DNA from 3 places in the Microcella sp. genome. Region 1 is predicted to be linked to each of the others. Evidence: predicted binding sites of a transcription regulator. Region 1 holds the regulator's gene; each other region holds the start of a gene.

What was found. Region 1 encodes HrcA, which represses chaperone genes, less so after heat shock. Its sites were predicted from a motif close to TTNGCACTCGNNNNNNNCGAGTGCNAA; they were not measured.
Region 2: groL (chaperonin GroEL) is a predicted target of HrcA. The motif match lies at 2,732-2,758, and genes of this name have one in related genera.
Region 3: KL788_RS07250 (Hsp20/alpha crystallin family protein) is a predicted target of HrcA. The motif match lies at 5,167-5,193, and genes of this name have one in related genera.

Annotation. Positions count from the first base shown of each region.
Region 1 is NZ_JAHHDS010000003.1:340,707-348,151, reverse strand. It holds gene KL788_RS03390 (ketopantoate reductase family protein) at 1-371, opposite strand, end outside; gene truB (tRNA pseudouridine(55) synthase TruB) at 436-1,365, shown strand; gene KL788_RS03380 (hypothetical protein) at 1,362-1,742, shown strand; gene KL788_RS03375 (HAD family hydrolase) at 1,739-2,407, opposite strand; gene KL788_RS03370 (flavin-containing monooxygenase) at 2,404-3,522, opposite strand; gene hemW (radical SAM family heme chaperone HemW) at 3,693-4,919, shown strand; gene KL788_RS03360 (DUF4870 domain-containing protein) at 4,923-5,294, opposite strand; gene KL788_RS03355 (DUF4870 domain-containing protein) at 5,365-5,760, opposite strand; gene hrcA (heat-inducible transcriptional repressor HrcA) at 5,978-6,997, shown strand; gene dnaJ (molecular chaperone DnaJ) at 6,998-7,445, shown strand, end outside.
Region 2 is NZ_JAHHDS010000003.1:1,056,236-1,063,680, forward strand. It holds gene KL788_RS06950 (DUF2470 domain-containing protein) at 1-101, shown strand, start outside; gene KL788_RS06955 (heme oxygenase (biliverdin-producing)) at 187-855, shown strand; gene groL (chaperonin GroEL) at 1,062-2,690, opposite strand; gene KL788_RS06965 (DUF3048 domain-containing protein) at 2,801-3,844, opposite strand; gene KL788_RS06970 (cold-shock protein) at 3,942-4,145, opposite strand; gene KL788_RS06975 (LytR C-terminal domain-containing protein) at 4,273-4,854, opposite strand; gene KL788_RS06980 (DUF3263 domain-containing protein) at 4,896-5,168, opposite strand; gene KL788_RS06985 (heme/hemin ABC transporter substrate-binding protein) at 5,349-6,491, shown strand; gene KL788_RS06990 (HtaA domain-containing protein) at 6,548-7,445, opposite strand, start outside.
Region 3 is NZ_JAHHDS010000003.1:1,111,030-1,118,474, forward strand. It holds gene KL788_RS07225 (extracellular solute-binding protein) at 1-901, opposite strand, end outside; gene KL788_RS07230 (ROK family transcriptional regulator) at 971-2,107, opposite strand; gene KL788_RS07235 (hypothetical protein) at 2,303-2,716, shown strand; gene KL788_RS07240 (FAD:protein FMN transferase) at 2,700-3,635, shown strand; gene KL788_RS07245 (ferredoxin--NADP reductase) at 3,644-5,119, shown strand; gene KL788_RS07250 (Hsp20/alpha crystallin family protein) at 5,275-5,697, shown strand; gene KL788_RS07255 (heavy metal translocating P-type ATPase) at 5,694-7,445, opposite strand, start outside.

The DNA.
Region 1 (7,445 bases):
GCGAAGAGCGCGAGGCCGATCGCGACGGGGGAGTGCGGCAGGGCATCCCGCACGGCATCTTCGCCGCCCAGGCCGTTCTGCAGCACGAGAACGGGCGTGCCGTCATGAGGGCCCCACCCCTCGAGGGCGGTCGCGGAGTCGTGCGCCTTCGTGGCGAGCACGAGCAGGTCGAGGGCGCGGTTCGGGATGCTCTCGACGAGCTCGACCGCGGCCACCCACTCGCCCCATCCGCCGTCGACGTGCAGCCCGGCGGAGGCGATCGCTTCGGCATGCTCGCCGCGCGCGGTCACGAGCACCTCGTGCCCCGCGCGCGCGGCCAGTGCGGCCACGAGGCCGCCGACCGCGCCCGCTCCGATGACCGCCATGCGCATGCTCGCCAGCCTAGGCGCGGCAGCCGTACGACCGCCGTCGCCCGCGCCCGCTAGCGTGGAGGCCATGACCACCGGACTGCTGCTCGTCGACAAGCCGCAGGGTCTCACGAGCCACGACGTCGTCGCGCGTGCGCGCCGCGCGCTCAACACCCGCAAGGTCGGCCACGCCGGCACCCTCGACCCGATGGCGACGGGCCTGCTCACACTCGGAGTCGGCCCGGCCACGCGCCTGCTCACCTACCTGGTCGGCCTCGACAAGACGTATGAGACGACCATGCGGCTGGGCGCCGCGACGACGAGCGACGACGCTGAAGGTGAGGTTGTCAGCACGGCCGAGCCCGCGGCGATCGCGGCAGTGACCGACGACGCGCTCGTGGCGGGCATCCGCGCCCTCACGGGTGAGATCGACCAGCGACCCAGTTCAGTGAGCGCGATCAAGGTCGACGGCAAGCGCGCCTACGACCGCGTGCGCGCGGGCGAAGAGGTCGAGCTCGCGTCGCGCCGCGTCACGATCAGCGCGTTCGAGGCGCTGGCCGTGCGACGCACCGCGACCGCGATCGAGGTGGATGCTCGCATCGACTGCAGCTCGGGCACCTACATCCGCGCCCTCGCGCGCGACCTCGGCACGGCACTCGGTATCGGCGGGCACCTGACGGCGCTGCGGCGCACGCGCGTCGGGCCGTTCGACGTGGCTGACGCCGTGAGTCTCGACGAGCTGGCCGAGCAGGGTGCCAGCCTGCTCGCGAGCCCTGCCGAGGTCGCCGCGCAGCTGTTCCCGGTGCTCGAGGTCGATGCCGCGCGGGCCCGCGACCTCGGGCACGGCAAGCTGCTCGCCCTGCCCGCGCAGCCCGACGCCGAGCCGGTCGCCGCGATCGAGCGGGGTGCGGGTGGCGCGCATCCCGACCGCCTCGTCGCCCTCATCAGCGTGCGTGAGGGCCGCGGTCGTACGCTGGTCGGGTTCCCGAACGACAGCGCCCAGGAGGCAGCACCGTGATCGAGTGGTTCACCACGATCGCCATCATCGTCAGCGTCGTCGCCGGCGTCGCCGCCCTCGTGCTCGGCGGCATCGGCCGCAAACCCGACGACTACAGCGTGCTGCCCACCGCCGCCGTGGCGCTCGTGCTCATCGTGCAGATCGTCATCGGCCTCGTCGCGCCGTTCGTCGGCAACGAGCCGACGGGCGACCTCGTCGAGTGGTGGATCTACCTCGTCGTCGCCCTCGTGCTGCAGGTTGCCGCGATCGCCTGGGCGCTCGTCGACCGCTCGCGCTGGGCGACCGTGGTCATGGGTGTCGCGAGCCTCGCCGTCGCCGTCATGGTGTTCCGCATGAACCAGATCTGGTTCGTGCAAGGGGTCGCGCTCGTCAGCTAGAGCGGCTCGATCGCTGCGAGCACCTCATCGAGCGACTGGGCGAGATCGGCGACGACGAGCACCGCGCCCGTCTCACGCAGGTCGTCGACGGTAAAGACGCCCGTCGCGACGCCGATGAAGGGCATGCCCGCGGCGGCCGCGGCCTCGTCGTCGCGCGGGGTGTCGCCGATGATCACGAGGGTCTCGCCGGGCAGCGCCTCGCGCGCCGCGCGGGTGATCTCGCTGCGGTCGCGGGCCGTCGAGCCGAAAAACGAACGCTCCCAGTCGAACCACTCGGGCCCGAGCCCGGCGCCCTCGAGCTTCACGCGAGCGCGCACGAGCGAGTTGCCCGTCAGCAGCGCGTTGTGCCAGCCGCGCGCGGCGACGGCGCGCAGAGCATCCGTCACGCCCGGTGCCGTCTCGCGGGCGTCGCCGCTGCGGTGCCGCTCGATCGAGAGCTCGTCGAGCGTCGCCCGCGCGCGCTCGTGCCACTCGTCGCCGAAGCCGAAGTGGGCGAGGATCTCGCTGAGGATGAGCCCGTCGGGCTTGCCGTGCGTGCGCGGCAGCGGCGGGTGCAGCTCGCGGCCCACGGTGCGCTCGATCGCCGTGTGGTAGAGCTCGCCGCCGCCCGTGTAGCTGTTGAGCAGCAGGGTTCCGTCGACGTCCCAGAGGATGGTGGTGGTCACGGTTCCATGCTGTCAGAGGCAGCGCTGCGCAACAGACCGAGGTGCCGCTCGAGCGGCGCGAGAAGGTCGGCCGAGTCGGCGGCGATGCCATGGATGATCGACGAATCGAGTCGACGCTGCCACGGGAGCCCGAGCCAGTAGAGGCCGTCGACGGGTGAGACGCCGCCCTCGTGCAGCGGCCCGCCGTGCTCCGTGAGCGCACCCTCGACCTGCATGAACGGGTAGTGCGTGCGAAAGCCCGTCGCCCAGAGCACCGCATCGACTTCGTGTCGGGTGCCGTCGGCGAGCACGAGCGAGCGCTCGTGAGCATCCACCACGCGGCTCGTGAGCAGACGCAGTCGACCCGATCGCACGGCGCGCTTCGCCTCGGTGCCCAGGATTCCGTCACCGCGCGAATGAATGTACTCGCTGATGCGGCTGTCGGCCGGCGAGCTCAAGATGCCCAGCAGTTTCAGGGGCCAGTAGACCGTAAGGCCGAGGATTCGCTCGGGAATGAACCAGGGCTGCTGCGGCGCGATCATCGTGACGTCGCGTGCGCGGTCGCTGTCGGCGAGCTCGACGGCGAGCTGCGCGGCGGAGTTGCCGCCGCCGACGACGGCGATGCGGCCGTGCGGCAGGTCGTCGGCGCAGGTGTACGCGCTGGAGTGCAGCTGCGCCACGCTCAGCTCGAGCTTGGCGCCGACGCGGGGAATGCGCGGGTACTGGAACGGACCCGTCGCGATGACGACGGCGCGAGCCCGCACGGTGCCGCGCGTCGTCTCGGCGACGAATTCGTCGCCCGCGCGGGTGATGGCGATGACCCGAGTCTCGCGCACGACCGGCAGCGCGAACTCGGCGGCGTAGTGCTCGAGGTAGTCGGCCATCTGCTCGCGCGTCGGGTAATAGCCCGTCGACGACGGCAGCGGCAGCCCCGGCAGCGCCGCAAACCGGCGCGGAGTGAACAGCACGAGGCTGCGCCAACGAGCACGCCACACGTCGCCCGTGCGAGCGCGATCATCGACGATCACGAAGGGCACCCCGGCCTCGCGCAGCCGGTACCCCATGCCGAGGCCGGCTTGCCCGCCGCCCACGACGAGCACCTCGATGCGGTCGGGTAGCTCTGCCTTCTGGTTCATCGTCTCCACTCTGAGTCTTCGGTGCCGAGCTCGACGCCGCCTGGGGCGATCTCCACAATTCAGGAGTTCGGGATGCTCCCACGCCGCGACACGCCCGGCAGAGCATCCGCAGCCCGCGTCGGCGAGCCCGACTCCTGAATTGTGGAGGGCGAGGCTGGGAGGATGGGGGCGTGCCCAGCGCCCTACCCCTCGCCGACCCGGCGCCCGACGACGGGATGCTGCCGCCGAGCGTGCTCGCGGGCGCCGAGCAGCGCGACCTCGGGGTGTACCTGCACGTGCCGTTCTGCCGCGTGCGCTGCGGCTACTGCGACTTCAACACCTACACGGCCGACGAGGTGCGCGGCGTCAGGCAGAGCGACTTCGCCGACCAGGCGATCGCCGAGGTCGAGCTCGCCGCGCGCGTGCTGCACGAGATCGGCCTGTCGCCGCGCCCGGCCCGCACGGTCTTCTTCGGAGGCGGGACTCCGACGCTGCTGCCGACGAGCGATCTCGCGCGCATGCTCGACGCGGTGCGCAAGCACATGGGCATCGCCGAGGGGGCCGAGATCACGACCGAGGCGAACCCCGACTCGATCGACGAGGCGGGCCTCGAGCGGCTCGCCGCCGCGGGCTTCACGCGCGTGAGCGTCGGCATGCAGTCGGTCGTGCCGCACGTGCTCGCGGTGCTCGAGCGCACGCACGACCCCGAAAACGTGCCGCGCGTCGTCGCGGCCGCAAAGGCCGCCGGGCTCGCCGTGAGCCTCGACCTCATCTACGGCACGCCGGGTGAGACCGAGGCCGACTGGCAGCACAGCCTCGATGCGGCGCTCGCGGCCGAGCCCGACCACGTGAGTGCCTACGCGCTCATCGTCGAGCCCGGCACGAAGCTCGCCCGCCAGATTGCGCACGGTCAGGTGCCGCCTGTCGACGACGACCTGCATGCGCTGTTCTACGAGGTGCTCGACGCGCGGCTGAGAGACGCGGGCTACGACTGGTACGAAGTGAGCAACTGGTCACGCACCCCCGACCATCGCTCGCGCCACAACCGCGCCTACTGGACCGGGCAGGACTGGTGGGGCGTCGGCCCCGGCGCGCACAGCCACATCGGCGGCGTGCGCTGGTGGAACGTCAAGCATCCTGCCGCCTATGCCGACCGACTCGCGCACGGGCTGAGCCCAGCCGCGGGCCGCGAGACCCTCGACGACGAGTCGCGCCGCACCGAACGCGTGCTGCTCGAGGTGCGCCTGCGCGAGGGCCTGTCGACGGATGCTCTCACCCCGCTCGGCCGCCGAGCAGTCGCCGGCCTCATCGCGGATGAGCTCGTCGAGCCGGGGCCCGCGCTGCGCGGCACGATCGTGCTCACGCTGCGCGGGCGCCTGCTCGCCGACGGCGTCGTGCGCCGTCTGCTGCCCGACTGACGGCTACTTGATGAACGGGATCGTCAGCGGGTAGAGGTAGGCCTCGCCGCGATTGGCCGCGATCGCCGCGATGATCGAGAGCACGATGATGACGATGCTCACGGCGATGATGATGAAGATGCCGATGATGAGCCACGAGGTGATCGCGCCGATCGCGGCCGCGATGATCATCGTCAGCTGAAAGTTGAGCGCGGTGGCGGTGTGCCCGCGTACGAAGGGCCCCCGGTTGCCGAGCACGAGGAACCCGATGAGGGCCGGGATGAAGCCGAAGAAGATGCCGCCCACGTGCACGAGCGTCGCCCACAGCTTTTCGTCGGCAGGGCTCATGGGCTGCGGAGTGGCGGCGTACGGGTTGGTAGGAGGTTGATCGGTCATGCGGCCATTAAACACCCGAGGGGCCCGGCCGTGTCGGCCGAGCCCCTCGAATGTGCTCCTGGTGAAACGACTACTTGACGAGTCGGATCGAGACCGGGTAGCGGTACGCGTTGCCGTCCTTCGACTTCACGAAGCCGAGAATCGAGAAGATCACCGCGCCGATCCAGACGAGCGGGGTCAGCAGGCCGAGCAGCGCACCGAGGCCGAAGGTGACGGCGCCGATGATCCAGCTGAGCACGTTGACCGCGATGTACGCGATGATGACGGTGATCTGGAAGTTCAGGGCCTCTTTCGACTCCCCGCGCGTGAACGCGCCGCGGTCCTTGAACACCAGGAAGATGATCAGGGCGGGCAGAATGCCCAGGATTCCGCCGAGGTGGGCGAACGACGCCCACTGGCGGTCTTCGGCCTCGCTCAGAGGAGCAGCCGGAGCCGGGCTGGCGGGGGGAGGGGTCTGGTCAGTCATAGGTGCTGCCTTTCGATGATCCTTGTGCGGACTGGGTTTCCCGGGGTGGAGCACGTGTGCATGACGCGCCGACTCAGAGCAGAGACCACCCTCATCGGCGAGAGCACGCGGCAAACCTAGCGCGCGCGACACCGCCAGGCAAGGACCGGGTCACAGTGTGGCGGGGTAGAATTAGCAGTCCGGAAGACTGAGTGCCAAGCGACGGAGGGAGTCGACGATGGTCTCTGATCGCGCTCTGCACGTGCTGCGGGCCATCGTGCACGACTACGTGGCCTCGCGCGAGCCGGTCGGCTCGAAGGCGATCGTCGACCGCCACCAGTTCGGCGTCTCGGCAGCGACCATCCGCAACGACATGGCCCTGCTCGAAGAAGAAGAGCTCATCGCGGCGCCACACACCTCGTCGGGGCGCGTGCCGACCGACAAGGGCTACCGGGTGTTCGTCGACCAGTTCGCCGACCTGAAGCCGTTGAGCGCTGCGCAGCGCCAGGCCATTCAGCAGTTCCTCGACCAGTCGGTCGATCTCGACGACGTCTTCGCGCGCACCGTGCGGCTGCTCTCGCATCTCACGAACCAGGTCGCGCTCGTGCAGTACCCCACGCTCGGCAATGCCCGCGTGCAGCACATCGAGCTCGTGCCGATGAGCGCGACGCGCCTCATGACGGTCTTCATCACCGACGGCGGCCGGGTCGATCAGCGCATCATCGAGCTGCCGATCGAGGCCGACGAGGTGTTCGTGGGCGAGTTGCGGGCCAAGCTCAACGCGACGCTGGCCGGCCGCGCTCTGGCCGACGTGACCGACGTCGCCGCATCCCTCAGCGAGCAATTCGCTCCCGACCGTCGCCCCACCGTCTCGGTCATCGGCGAGGCGCTGCTGGGGCACGTGGATGCGCATCGCTCTGACCGCCTCGTCATGGCGGGGGCGGCGAACCTCGTGCGCACCGAGGGCGATTTCGTCGGCAGTGTGTACCCGGTGCTCGAAGCACTCGAAGAGCAAGTGACGCTGCTGAAGCTGTTCAGCGAGATGCAGGTCGACGAGAAGGGTGTCTCGGCGCGCATCGGCCGCGAGAACGATGAGGCGCTCAAAGAGACTGCGGTCGTGACGAGCGCGTACCGCATGGGCGGCGACAGCTCGGCAAAGCTCGGCGTGCTCGGGCCGACCCGCATGGATTACTCGAACAACATGGCAGCAGTGCGCGCCGTAGCCCGCTACGTCTCGCGCCTGCTCGGTGAGGAATAAGTGGCAGACCATTACGAGGTGCTGGGGCTCGACCGCCAGGCCAGTGCCGACGAGATCAAGAAGGCCTACCGCCGACTCGCTCGAGAGTTGCATCCCGACGTCAACCCGAGCAGCGACGCGGCCGAGCGGTTCAAGCAGGTGACGCACGCCTACGACGTGTTGAGCGACCCGCAGCAGCGGCAACAGTACGACCTGGGGGGTTCGGGCGGCTTCGGGGGAGCATCCGGATTCGGGGGCTTCGGCGACATCTTCGAGACCTTCTTCGGCGGTGGCCAGCAGCAGCGCGGCCCGCGTAGCCGTCGCGAGCGGGGTCAAGACGCCCTGCTGAGGGTCGAGGTCGAGCTCGACGAGATCATCTTCGGCACCAACCGTCAGATCGAGGTCGACACGGCGATTCTGTGCTCGACGTGCGAGGGTTCGTGCTGCTCGCCCGGCACCTCGCCGCAGA
Region 2 (7,445 bases), 720 kb from region 1:
CAGGCGCGATCACCGAGCGCGCCGAGATTCGCCGCGAGATCGTCGTGCTGTACGACCGGGCCTGTACTGAGCTGGGCATCGAACCGCGACCGCACGACTGACTGAAGGTGCCGCGGGCCGACTCTGGATTCGGCCGAGGACGTTCGGTAAGGTTAGGCGACCCTAACCTTCCAGGAGACGTCAACCATGACCACCAGCCCCAGCGCCTCAGCCGAGGTCATCCCCTTCTCCCGAATGGTGCGCGAACGCAGTTCGGCGAGCCATCGAAGCAGCGAAGGCGCCTCGTTCATGGGTGACCTGCTGAAAGGTGAGGCGAGCCGCGACGACTACGTAGCCCTCGTCTCGCAGCACTGGGCGATTTACGAGGCCCTCGAAGGGGCAGAGCCAGCCATGCGCGACGAGCCGCTCGTCGAGCCCTTTCTCTCGACCGCTCTCACCCGCCTGCCCGCACTCGAGGCCGACCTGCAGTTTCTGATCGGAGACGACTGGCGCGAGCGTCTCACTCTCGTACCGGCGACCGTCGAGTACGCAGCGCGCATTCGCGAGGTCGCCGCCGACTGGCCCGCGGGCTACATCGCGCACCACTACACGCGCTACCTCGGCGACCTCTCGGGCGGCCTGCACATCGGCCGACTCATCGCGCGCCAGTTCGGCTTCGAGACCAACGGCATCGGCTTCTACCTGTTCGACCAGATCGCAGACCCCGCCGCGTTCAAAGACGCGTACCGCGCACAGCTCGACGCCGCAGAGTGGTCGCCGGGCGAGCAAGAGCGTGTCGTTGACGAAGTGCTGCGGGCGTACGACTACAACACGCGCATCTTCGAGCAGCTCGGCGAGCGCCGCATCGCCGCCTGAGCTGCCGCCGTCTGGCTCACCTGCAGCGAAGGCGGCACACGTGTGCCCCTCAACGGCGACTGTGTTCGCTCGACACGACACGCGTGCCGAGAGCGAGCACACTCGTGCGCGGGTTCGACATCGCACGGCCGCGTCGATCGAGCAACGCGAAAGGGCGGCTCCCCATGGGGGGAGCCGCCCTTCGGCGTAGACCAGCGGTGGAGGACTTAGAAATCCATGCCGCCGCTCGGGTCGCCCATCGGCGCGGGGTTCTTCTCGGGCTTGTCGGCGACGACGGCCTCGGTGGTGAGGAACAGACCCGCGATCGAGGCTGCGTTAAGCAGCGCCGAGCGCGTGACCTTCACCGGGTCGGCGATGCCTGCACCGAGCATGTCGACGTACTCGCCCGTGGCCGCGTTGAGGCCGTGACCGACCTCGAGGTGGCGCACCTTGTCGGCCACCACGCCGGGCTCGAGGCCGGCGTTGAGAGCGATCTGCTTGAGCGGGGCGTCGATAGCGACCTTGACGATGTTCGCGCCGGTGGCCTCGTCACCGACGAGGTCGGTGAGCGCCTTCGACTCGAACGCCATCTTGCCGGCCTGAATCAGCGCGACGCCACCACCGGCGACGATGCCCTCTTCGACGGCCGCCTTGGCGTTGCGCACGGCGTCTTCGATGCGGTGCTTGCGCTCTTTGAGCTCAACCTCGGTGGCCGCGCCCGCCTTGATGACGGCGACGCCGCCAGCGAGCTTGGCGAGGCGCTCCTGCAGCTTCTCGCGGTCGTAGTCCGAGTCGGTGTTCTCGATCTCCGAGCGAATCTGCTTCACGCGACCCGCGATGGCGTCGGCGTCGCCGGCACCTTCAACAATCGTGGTCTCGTCCTTGGTGATGACGACCTTGCGTGCGCGACCGAGCAGATCGAGCGTCGCGTTCTCAAGCTTGAGACCGACCTCTTCGCTGATGACCTGGCCACCGGTGAGAATCGCGATGTCCTGCAGCATGGCCTTGCGGCGGTCGCCGAAGCCGGGGGCCTTGACGGCGACCGACTTGAAGATGCCGCGAATCTTGTTGACGACGAGCGTGGCCAGGGCCTCGCCCTCGACGTCTTCGGCGATGATGAGCAGCTGCTTGCCGCTCTGGATCACCTTGTCGACGACCGGCAGCAGGTCTTTGATTGCCGAGATCTTGCCGTTGACGATCAAGACGTACGGGTCTTCGAAGACCGCTTCCTGACGCTCGGGGTCGGTGACGAAGTATGCCGACAAGTAGCCCTTGTCGAAGCGCATGCCCTCGGTGAGCTCGAGCTCGGTACCGAAGGTGTTCGACTCTTCGACGGTGACGACGCCCTCTTTGCCCACCTTGTCGATGGCCTCGGCGATGAGCGCGCCGATCTCGGGGTCGGCGGCAGAGATGCTCGCGGTCGCGGCGATCTCTTCTTTGGTCTCGACCTCTTTGGCGTTCTTCAGCAGCTGGTCAGAGACGGCCTGGGTGGCCTTCTCGATACCGCGCTTGAGGCTGATGGGGTCGGCGCCGGCCGCGACGTTGCGCAGGCCTTCGCGCACGAGCGCCTGAGCGAGAACGACCGACGTAGTCGTGCCGTCGCCGGCGACGTCGTCAGTCTTCTTAGCGACCTCTTTGACGAGCTCCGCGCCGATCTTCTCGAACGGGTCGTCGAGCTCGATCTCTTTGGCGATGGAGACGCCGTCGTTGGTGATCGTGGGGGCGCCCCACTTCTTCTCGAGGACGACGTTGCGACCCCGGGGTCCCAGCGTCACCTTCACGGCGTCGGCCAGAATGTTGAGGCCGCGCTCGAGGCCGCGACGGGCCTCTTCGTCAAAAGCGATGATCTTAGCCATGTGTCTCTCGTCCCTCCCGGACGCTGAACGTACGGTAGCTCTTGGCACTCACAGAGCGTGAGTGCTAACTGATTCTGGCACTCGCTGGGGGCGAGTGCAAGCCAGAGCGACTACGAAGCGGGGCGCGTGAACGAGACGGAGCCGGCGAGCGGCACGAGCTCGACCCAGGTGTTGCCGGGCGCCAGTCGAACGGCGACCCCGTTCGCATCGACAATGCGGATCTGATCGGTCAGCGATGACTTCGACCAGGTGGCCGCGACGGTCGCGCCGCCGGTCGAGACCCAGGCCTCGCCTCGGCCGATGAGGTCGACGGTCGGGATGCTCTGGATCACTTGCACCGGTACCCGCAGTGACACGACATTGACCGCACTGAGCTGCGCGCCCCCTGCAGCGCGGTCGGGCGAGCCGCCCGTCATATACCGGATGAACGTCTGCGTGTCGGCGCTCCAGACCCACGCCGGAGTCGACGCGCTGCCGAACCTGAGGTCGATGCGCGTCGTCGCCGTGCCCTCTTTCGTCGCCGTCGCGGCCGCCAGGCTCTCGGAGAACGGGAACTGCTGCGGCGGTGCAGGCAGAGCGCTCTGCGAGGCAGCGAGCTGCGAAGCGCGCACGATCACGTTGTGCGGCGCCGGAGCGTTGTCGCCGCGGAACATGAAATCCTCCGTGTCGCGCTGCCCGTGGATCGCGTTGTAGACGGGTGCCTGTTGCATCGCAACGACGAAGCGGTACTGGCCTCCCGAGTACGCGATGATGCCGCCCTGCGGTGCCACGATGGAGGGGTCGACGGGCCGCACCGACCGGATCGGCCCGATCTCATCGGGAATGTCGGACTGCCAGACGGCGATGTAACGAGTGAGCCCGCCCTCGACGAGAATCTCCCACACGACGTCAGCGCGATCGAGCCCCACCTGCGGGCGGGCGTCGGGGTGGTTGTCGATCTTGGCGGCGAAGGCCGGAGCGATGGCCGAGTCGACGGGCACGACTTCGCCCGTGAGTGGCGCGAGGTCGAAGGGCGGCGGTGCTTCGTAGCTCGACACGAACGAGGGTGTCGGCGTGGGCGTCGGCATCGGTGCCTCAGCGGTGCAGGCGACGAGCAACGCGAGCAGCAGCCCTCCTGAAGAGAGCGCCGCACCACGACGCAGTCGCCTGCTCATGAGGGTCACTCTAGTGCGCGGCCTGAGCCGTGCGGCGCTGCGGCGACGGTGCGCCGCAGCGAGCATCCGTCGGGGCAGGAGAGCCGCGGATGCCCGCTCAGGCGACCCGCACGCCCTCGGCTTGCGGCCCCTTGGTGCCCGTGCCGATCTCGAACGTCACGACCTGGCCCTCGTCGAGCACCTTGTAGCCGGGCATGTCGATCGAGCTGTAGTGCACGAAGACGTCGCCGTCGCCGCCCTCGAGCGTAATGAAGCCGAAGCCTTTCTCGGCGTTGAACCACTTGACGGTTCCTGTGGGCATGGTGAAGCTCCTCGTGTCGCGGGAATGCCGCGAGAATACCCGCGCGATCGGCGGCTCACCAGGCCGCGGAGCGCACCGTCGAGCAGTCGTTACGCGCGCGTAACGGCGTCGAAATCACGCGCTGCCGCTAGGGCGCGAGCTCGGCGAAATCGGCGCCGAGTGTGATCGTGATGGGGGCGCCGGGGAACGCGTCAGAGAGCTCGATGTCGCCCGTGCCGAGTAGCACGGCCATGCCGAGCGCGACCCCCTCGAGCGCCGGGTCGGAGTAGAACACGACGGTCTCGGTGAGGTCGTCTTGACCGGCTGAGGTGACGGTGCCGACCGGCCACCCGGGTGCCGTGAGCAGATCACGTGCTGTGGCGCCCAGACCGTCGACCCCCGCACCGTTGAGAATCGTGATCGTGAACCCCGCCGGCAGTTCGGCGAGTGCGGGGTCGGTGATCGGCTCGACGCTCGGCGGGGTTGGCGAGGCCGACTCGGTCGGGGTCGGCATCGGCTCGGCGGTGTCGAAGCCAGGAATCTCGAAGGTGACTCGATCAGTGATGAGCGAGAGGCCCCACAGACCTGCCACGACGAGCACCCCGCTCGCGAGCGCGGCCCACGCGATGGCGATCACCACACGGCCGCGACGACGGGGGGCGCGGTGAGCACCGACGCGACCCAGCTCAGCAGGTATCTCGTCGAAGCGATCGGGTGCGAACTCGGCCATCGGTGCAGTGCCTTTCAGGCGGGGTGGTGGGGGGCGGCCGCTCAGGCGGCGCCCGTGAAGCCCGGGCGCCTGGTGCGGCGCTGCTGGGCGCGATCGTCGCGCACCGCACGCAGGCGACCGACGAAGACCGGGTCGTAGCGCACGGCGACCTCGGTGTCGATCACGGCGTTCAGCACCTGATAGTAGCGGGCCGCGCTCCATCCGAACTCGCGGCGGATACTCTGCTCTTTCGCCCCGCTGTGCCCCCACCAGTCGCGCTCGAACTCGAGCACGCGCTGCGCGCGATCGTCGAGGGGGTCTGAGCGGGCATCCATCGTGGCACCAGGGTAGAGCGCCAGGACCTTCGACTCTGGGCGGCTCGCGGCAAGCGCGGCAGGCTGGTGCGAGCGCCCTCTACCCGGGTGGGCGCACAGTCTGTGCCCACTCGTCGTTCAGCCCAGCGGGTTAGGCTTGCCTAACCACCGTTGCCCGACCCGTTGCGTCTCCGGAGCCCCATGACCCTCACCCCGCGTCGTTCGACGCCGATCGTGAGCACGTCGCAGCGCCGAGGCCGCAGTGCTGCCATGGGCCTCGCCCTGGTCGCCCTGCTCGCCGGATGCGCCGTGACGTCGGCACCGCCCGCGATCGAGCCGACGAGTGCGGGGCCGCGCGTTCCGCTCAGCGAGCTCGCAGTGCTGGAGAACCCGCGCGACCACGTCGGCCCCTCAACCGCACTGCTCGACTCCGCCTCGATCGTGCCGGTCACCGACTCGCCGGTGCAAAGCCTGCCGACCACCGTTGTCTCGCGCGACCTCGCGGGCGATCGGGAGGTGATGGTGTCTGACACGAGCCGCATTCTGCCGCTCGACATCGCCGGTTCGATCGCCGCGACAGTCTTCGCGCTCGGGTTCGGCGATGAGGTCATCGGCCGAGACATCTCGACGACCTTCGCCGAGGCAGCCGACCTGCCGGTCGTGACGAGTAGCGGCCACGCGATCAGCAGCGAGGCGGTTCTCGCGCTACGACCGACGCTCGTCATCACCGACGGCACCGTCGGCCCAACCGACGTGGTGCTGCAACTGCGCGAGGCCGGCATCACCGTCGTCTACGTGGATGCTGAGCCGGGGCTCGCCGCACCCGGCGAGCTCGGCCGCCAGGTCGCGGCAGCACTCGGATCACCCGAGACCGGCGAACTGCTCGCCGAGCGCCTCGAGTCGGAACTCGCCGCTGTCGTCGCCGAGATTGAGGCGATCCGCCCAGCCGACCCGGCCGATCGCGTGCGCATTCTGTTCCTCTACTTGCGCGGCACCTCGGGCATCTACTACCTCTTCGGCGAAGAGTCGGGGGCCGATGAGCTCATCGAGGCCGTCGGCGGCATCGACGTCGCGGGTGAGATCGGCTGGCAGGGCCTGCGACCCATGACTGACGAGGCCCTCGTTGCCGCCAACCCCGACCTCATTCTCGTGATGACGGGCGGGCTCGAGAGCGTCGGTGGCATCGACGCCCTCATCGCCGAGAAGCCGGCGGTGGGTCTCACGCGGGCTGGCGAGAACCGCCGCTTCGTCGACATGGCCGACGGCGAGGTGCTCAGCTTCGGCCCGCGCACGCCCGCCGTGCTCGACGCTCTCGCGCGCGCGATCTACGCGCCCGGCAGCTAGCCGCGCGTGACGAGGGGCGGGTCCGCTGACGCAGACCCGCTCCTCACTGTCGTGCGTTACTCGGCTGCAGCCCGGCGTCGCACGAGCGCGACCGTCAGAGCGATGACCGCGAGTAGCAGGGCGATGATGATGCCCCACACCCAGAGCGGAATTCCGCCCTCGCTCGGTGCGACCTCGCCTGCCTCGGGCTCGGCGATGACGACCTCGCCGCAGTCGTCGGCGAGCGAACCGGTGATCGTCACGGGGTCGAGCGGCTCGCCGGCCGGGTAGGTGCCGAAGGCTTCCGCTCCTGTCGCGGTGAGCGTCGCCAGTGCACCCTCGATCGTGAGCAGACCGTCGTCGGCCGACCGAGCGGCTGCGCTCAGGTCGAGGTCGGCGAACACGACGCCCTCGGCCTCGACCGCGACACCCTCTTGCGTCGTGCCGACCACGTCGAGCACGAGCTGGGCGGTGTCGGCGTCGAGCACGATGACGCGGGGGTTCGACACTGAGGTGTCGAGAATTCCGCCGTGCCCGGTGAAGCGGATACCGCCGGAGAACACCAGCTCTCCCTCGCCGGTGCTCGAATCCAGCGCGCCGTCGCCGGCGAAGGCGAAGCTCGGCGTCTCATACTCTGCTCCGTCGAACACCTGCCACTCGCCGTTGGCGATCGACCCGCTCACGTAGGCGCGGAAGGCCTCCTTGAAGCCCCACTGGAGGCGAGCATCCTGAATCACGCACGCTCCGGTGAGCGAGACCGACTGGGCCAGCTCGCGGATCGTCACGACGATGCCGCGGTCGACGCTGCCCTGCATCGTGAGCGTGTGTACGCCGATGAGGTCTGCCGGCAACGTGCCTGTCCAGGTCGCGACACCGTCGGCGTCGGCGGTGACCGATTCGCTCAGCACGATCGGGTCGCTGTAGGCGACGACCGCGATGTCTGACTCACCTGGGGCGAAGCCGGCCGCCGTGAGC
Region 3 (7,445 bases), 770 kb from region 1:
GTCCGCCGTCGAGGCCGGGAAGCGCGAAGACGCCGAGGGTGGCCTCCTTTTCGGGGCAGCCGGGCGCGTCGGCGTCGGCCGGGGCCAGGATGCTCCACTTGAACCAGCTCGGAGCACTCAGGTGCCCGACCTCACCGGCACAGAACGGCACCTGCGCTTCGGCCTCGTTGCCGTCTTTCGGGGCGACCGAGGCGGTCGTCATGACCTCTTGCACCATCTCGAGACCGGCGATCGACTCGGGGCTCGAGAAGCCGGCAACCCACTCCCCGTTCTCGAACGTGGCGATCTCGCCGCCCTGCTCCCACACGTAGGGCAGAGCGTTGTACCAGTCTTGACCCGGGAAGTAGATGCCTGAGACACCGGCGTTCGCCTCGGCGATCGCCTGGCCGTTCGCCACGTACTCCTCGAGCGTGGTCGGCACGCTGAGTCCGAGGGCGTCGTACATCGCGGTGTCATAGAACACCACGCGAGCACCCGAGTAGTAGGGCGCCGCGTAGAACGTACCGTCGTAGGTGCCGGCCTCGACGAAGCCGGGCAGCAGGTCGTCGCCGCCGAGCGCCTCGAAGTCGCCGGTGAGGTCGAGGAACGCGCCGGCGCTGGTGAAGGCCGCCGCCTGGGTGTTGCCGACCTCGACGACGTCGGGGCTGTCGCTGCCCGAGAGGCTCGTCGTGAGCTTGTCGACGAGGCCGCCCCACGCCTGCTCTTCGATGACCAGGGTATTGCCGGGGTTCTCTGCCTCAAAGGTCTCGACCAGGTAGTCGCGAGCTTCTTGGGGGGTGTCGGTGCCGACGAGCCACACACGGATCTCTGCGCCGGTGGTGGCCTCGGGGGCCTCCGCGGCGCAGCCGGCGAGGGCGACGGCCGCCGCCGCGCCGAGCGCGACGATGCTGAGCTTCCTCATGCTGTGTTCCTTTCCTAGGGCGATGGTCTCCGGCTGGTGCCGGTGTCCGGTGATGCGGGGGCTTCGCGGCTACGAGACCCCTAGTCGCGCGGAGAGCACCATGACAGCGCTGCCGCGCATCACGATGTCGGCCCCGAGCGCGGTCATGCGCACCGTCAGTGCGCCATGGAACTGCTCCATGGTGCGCTGACGGAGGGTGTCGACCGTCGCCTGGGCGAGCGGTCCTTCCAGCAGCTCGGCGGGGCCCGAGAGCACCACCTCGCTGAGGTCGAGGGCCCCCACGACAGGGGCGAGGGCGATGCCGAGACGCTCGCCTGCTTGGCGCAGCACCTCATCGCGCGGTTCGCCGGCGGCGATGCGGGCGAGCAGGCGGGGTACGGCGAGCCAGGTCTCGAGGCAGCCGTGCTTGCCGCACGCGCACGGCTCGCCGCCATCGGTGCCGACGACGACGTGCCCGATCTCGCCCGCCGCCGAGCGCGGGCCGTGCAACGGCGTGCCGTCGAGCAGCAGTCCTGCACCGACGCCGTAGCCCACCATGACGAGCATGAGGTCGCGCGAGGCCCCGCCGAAGCCGAACTCGGCGAGCGCTGCGGCGTTCGCGTCGTTGGCCACGATGACGGGCGCTCCGAGCGCCGCGGCAAGCTCGCGCTGCAGGGGCTCATCGCGCCACCCGCGGTTGGGCGCGCTGAGCACCGTGCCGGTGCGGTCGACGACGCCCGGGCTGCCGATGCCGATGCCGAGCAGCGGCCGGTCGGCGAGGGCGACGAGCGCGGCTGCCAACTCGTGCACCGCGCGGGTCGCGGCGGCGCCGGTCAGCGAGCGAGCATCCACCTCATGGCGATGAAGAATCGTGCCGTCGAGATCGAGCACGGCGCCGCGGAAAACGTCGGTGTCGCCGAGATCGAGACCGACGATGCGATGGCCGTCGCGATTGAGGTCGAGCAGCGTGGCTGGCTTGCCGGGGCGGTGGCCGTCGACGCGCGTGCCCAGCTCGAGGGCGAGCGACTCTCTGATGAGCTCACCGACGAGATCGCCGACCGTGACACGAGTCAACCCGGTCTCGCGCGCGAGGTCGGCCCGGCTCAGCGGGCCGGAGCGGTACAGCGTCTGCAGCACCAGCGAACGGTTGTGGGCACGGGCCTGCTCAGGCAGCACCTTGGCTCGCGGGCGCAGTGCGCGGCGCGGTTCCCAACCGTCGACATCCATTGTCACGTTTGTTAGTACACCTTACGAACAAACATTCCGCAAGTCCTTTCCTCCCCCGCGTGGAGCAAACCGCGTGCCTGAACACAGCGAATACCCAACGAGAAGCGACATTCTGACCGTTGAATGACTGAACGCTGGGTGCTCTCGCCCGGCCCGCTTTGCATCGCGCACCGCAGACCGACATCAGGAGTACCCGTGAATCGCACCACCATGGCCCGAGCCGCCGCGCCGCTGGGCGCAGCCGCAGCACTGCTCTCCACCCTCACCGCCTGCTCGACGGCGGCCGAGGCCGAAGCCCCCGTCGACGCGAGCTACCGCGACGGCAGCTTTCAAGCCAACGGCACGTACCAGTCGCCTAACGGCAGCGAGAACATCATCGTCGTGCTCGAGCTCGCGAACGACATCGTCACCGACGTCGAGATCACGATCAACCCCAACAACCCGACGACTGCCAACTATCAGGGCCAGTTCGCCGATGGCATAGGCGACCTCGTCATCGGTCAAGACATCGACACCCTCGATGTGACGGTCGTGGCCGGCTCGTCGCTCACGAGCAACGGATTCCGCGAGGCACTCAACGCCATCAAGGCGGATGCCGTCGAGGGCTGAGGCCCGACCGAGCACCGTCGAGCCGAGCAACTTCAACGCGATCGGCGTGCCCTGGCGCATCGGGGTCGGTACAGCGGAAACCCCGACGAGCTCGCTCGGCGCTCCGCTCGCGCACGACGACCTCGAAGCTGTGATGGCGCGCATCGAGCAGTTCGACCTCGACTGGTCGCGTTTTCGCGACGACTCGCTCGTGTCGCGCATCGCCCGCGCGCCGGGGTCATGGCGCCTGCCCGCCGACGCCGCACCCCTGTTCGCGCTCTACGAGCAGTTGCACGCGATGACGGATGCCCGCGTGAGCCCCCTCGTCGGTGCCTCACTCGAGCGGCTCGGCTACGACGCCGCGTACCGCCTCAGCCCCGCGGGCGACGCCCTGCCCGCCCCCAGCTGGGCAGACTCGATCGCGCTGCGGAAGACGGCAGACGGCCTCGTGCTCGACACTGTGGCCCCCGTGCAGCTCGACGTGGGCGCTGCCGGCAAGGGCTACCTCGTCGACCTCATCGGCGACCTGCTCGCGGCCCGCGGCGTGACCGAGACGCTCGTCGATGCGAGCGGTGACGTGCGCGTGCGGGGCGAGCGCAGCATCCGCATCGCACTCGAGCACCCGGCCGACCCGACGAAGGCGGTCGGTGTCGCCGAGGTGACCGATGCCGCGCTGTGCGGCTCGGCGATCAATCGGCGCGCGTGGGGCGAGGGCCTGCACCACATCGTCGACGCCGTCACGGGGCGACCGGTGGCCGACGGCGTCGTCGCCACGTGGGTCGTCGCCGACAGCGCGTTGCTCGCCGACGGTCTCGCGACAGCACTGTTTTTCGTCGAACCGGCGCGTCTCTGCGAGGCGTTCGCGTTCGAGTGGGTTCGACTGAGCACGCACACCGGCCTCGAGGCGAGCGCCGGCTTTCGAGGGGAGCTGTTCGCATGAGGGCACGAGTGGATGCACTGACCGGCCGCGTGAGCATGTACCGCCTGGCGACGATCACCCTCGCGATCGTGCTTGTGCAGGCCGTGCTGTTCGCGTTTCTCGGAGCGATCGGACCCGACCCCTACGCGATTCTCGGCACGCTCGGCGTCGTGCTCGTCGCGACCCTCGGTGCCAACGAGGTCGCCGCCCGCCTCGCCCGGGTCGTGCCGCACCGCGAGTCGAGCGTGATCACGGCGCTCATCATCACCTGCATCGTGCAGCCGAGCCTCACGACCACGGGGCTCATCGCCGCCGCCGGCGCCGCGGTGCTCGCAGCGCTCTCGAAGTACCTCATCGTGTGGCGCGGCCGGCACCTGCTGAACCCCGCGGCGACGGGCGTGCTCATCGCGGGCATTATCGGCTACTACCTCGGCCAGGGCGTCGGGTTCTGGTGGATCGCGACGCCTGCCCTGCTGCCCGCCGTCGCCGTTGGTGCTCTGCTTTTGCTCGACCGGACTCGACGACTCGATGTGGGGCTCGTGTTCATCGCCCTCACGATCGTCATCATCGGCGCACGGCTGGTGCTGACGGGCACCGCACCACTGGGCGCTGTCGCTACGGTGCTGCAGCTGTTCCCCGTCGTGTTTCTCGCGGGGTTCATGCTCAGCGAGCCGCAGACCCTGCCGCCTCGCGACTGGCAGCGCTGGCTCACCGCCGCGGTCGTCGCGGTCGCCTTCTCGGTGCCCTTCGGGTTCGGACCGATCTACACCTCGCCCGAGCTCGCGCTCGTCGTCGGCAACATCGTCGCGTTCGCGGCCTCGCGCCGCAGCGGGTTCTCGGTGCGCGTGCTCGAGCAGAGGCCCCTGTCGCCCGCTGCCACCGAGTGGCTCTTCGAGCCCTCGCGCCCCGTGCGATTCGACGCCGGGCAGTATCTCGAGCTGCATCTGCCTCACAAGGCCGACATCCGGGGTCTGCGCCGCACCTTCTCGATCGCCTCGGCACCCGAGCGCGCGGTCGCGGAGAGCGAGCCGCGTCTGGCCATTGGCATCCGCACTCCCGAGGGCGGCAGCTCGTTCAAGGCCGCGCTCGCGAGTCTCGAGCCCGGCACTCGCATCGCCGCCACCCAGATCGCCGGCGACTTCGTGCTGCCGCGCGATGCGAGCATCCCACTGCTGCTGCTCGCGGGCGGCATCGGCGTGACACCCTTCGCGAGTCAGCTCGCGAGTCTCGTCGCGCGCGGCGAGCAACGCGACATCGTCGTGGTCGTGGTGCCGTCGAACCCCGACGAGGTGCTCTACCGCGACACGATCGAGGCTGCGGGTGCGCGCCTTGTCACGCTCACGCGCGACGAGCTGACGACGGATGCTCTGCGCGAGGCCGTGCCCGACCTCGCGTCGCGCCGTGCCTACGTCTCCGGCCCTCCCTCGGTCGTCGCCGCCGCACGTTCAGCACTGCGCCGCGCAGGTGCGAAGCGCGTGCAGACCGACTACTTCGCCGGGTACTGAACAACCCAGAACGAGGTCTCACCAGGTCTTTCGCCCTGCGCGAACCTCTGGCACTCTCATGTGTCGAGTGCTAATATCGTCGTAGTTGAGTCACCCCGGCTCAACTCTCGAAACCTCGGCCCGCCTCGGCGGGCGACGTGAAGGAGAACGACACGATGAGCATGATCTTCGACCCGTTCCGCGAGCTCGACCGCGTCGCCGCGAACCTGCTCGACCGCCGCGAGAGCCCGCGCGTGATGCCGATGGATCTCTACCGCGACGCCGACCACTACGTGCTGACCGCCGACCTGCCGGGCATCGACCCCGGTTCGGTCGACGTCGACGTCGACGGCCAGCTGCTCACGATCCGCGCCGAGCGCACGCCGCGCTCGCTCGACGGCGTGCAGTGGCTCGCGCGGGAGCGCGCCGCCGGAACCTTCCTGCGACAGCTCACGCTGGGCAAAGACATCGACACCGAGCAGATCTCGGCGCACTACGAGAACGGCGTGCTGAGCGTCATGATCCCGGTGCTCGAGAAGGCCAAGCCGCGCAAGATCGAAGTCGCGACCTCGAACGAGCGCCAGGAGGTCTCGGCCTAGCTCGACCTCGACGCGCGCCGCGCGGGCCTCGAACCCTCGGGTTCGGGGCCCGTTGGCGTTCGTGCGGCCGTGGGCGGCGCATCCAGCCCCGGCACGGGCGCCACCCCTGCCCGCACCGCGCGCAGCGCCCCGAGAATGGCGACGAGGTCGACCGCCTCCTGCAGGGTGGCGCCGACGACGGCGGGCAGCAGTCCCGCCGCGGCGACGAGCATGAGGCCGATCGAGATGATGATGCCGAGCCAGATGCTCTGCAACGCGATGCGCACCGTGCGGTGACCGATCGCCACGGCGCGGGCGACGCGGGCGATGTCGTCGAGCAGGATCACGACGTCGGCCGACTCGCTCGCCGCCGTCGAGCCCTTGGCGCCCATGGCGATGCCGACGTCGCTGACGGCGAGCACCGGGGCGTCGTTGACTCCATCGCCGACCATGACGACCGGGCGCAGCTGCGCCTCGCGGATGATCCGCAATTTGTCATCGGGCAGGCATTCGCTGTGCAGCTCGGTGATGCCGAGGCTCTCGGCGATCGGCCCGGCGGTGGCAGCGACATCACCGGTGACCATGAGGATGCGCTCGGCTCCGAGCGCGCGCAGGGCGACGAGAGTGTCGGCGGCATCGTCGCGCACGGCATCCCGCAGCACGATGACACCGGCGAAGCGGCCGTCGACCGCCGCATAGACAACAGCGGCGCCGCTCTCGGCGGTGTGCACCTGGAGGTCGGCAGCGTGCTCGGCGACGAACGCGGGCTTGCCGACCCGCACGCGGCGACCGTCGACGGTCGCCTCGACTCCGAAGGTCGCCACCTCACGCGCGTCGGTCGACGGGCTGAGGGCGCCGGCGCGATCGAGCGCGGCTTGCTGGATCGACGCGGCGAGCACGTGCGACGAGTACTGCTCGGCCGAGCCCATGAGGTGCAGCAGCTCGCGCTCGTCGAAGCCGGGCCGAGGGTGCACGCCGACGACGGCAGGGCGCCCTTGGGTGAGGGTGCCGGTCTTGTCGAAGGCCACCGTGCGCACGCGAGCGAGCTTCTCGAGCGAGGCCGCGCTCTTCATCACGATGCCGCGCTTCGCGGCGCTGCTCATGCCGCCCATGAACGCGACGGGGGCGGCGATGAGCAACGGGCAGGGCGTGGCGACGACGAGCACCTCGGCGAACCTCACCGGGTCACCGCTCACCGCCCAGGCGACTCCCGCGATCGCGAGCGAGACGCCGGTGAACGGCAGGGCGTAGCGGTCGGCGAGCCGCACGAGGGGCGCCTTGCTGGAGGAGGCCTCGCGCACGAGCTCGACGATGCGCTGGTATTGCGAATCAGCAGCGACGGCAGTCGCCACGATCTCGATGGCGGCCGGGCCGTTGACCGAACCGCTCAGCACCGCATCGCCGACCTCTTTGTCGACCGGCAGGCTCTCACCGGTGAGCGACGACTCATCGAGGCTGCCCAGGCCGCTGGCCAGCTCGCCGTCGACGGGCAGAATCTCGGCGGGCCGAACGAGCAGCCGGTCGCCGACGCGCACCAGATCGACGGCAATGTCGGCCACCGAGCCGTCGTCTTCGATGCGATGCGCCTGCTGCGGCACCCGATCGAGCAGCGCCCGCAACTCGCGCTGCGCACGACCCGCGGCGGCCACCTCGAGGGCCTCGCCACCGGCGAGCATGAACACGATGATCAGGCTCGCCCAGTACTCCCCCACCACGACCGTGCTCACGATGGCCGTGACGGCGAGAATGTCGAGGCCGAACTGCTTCGC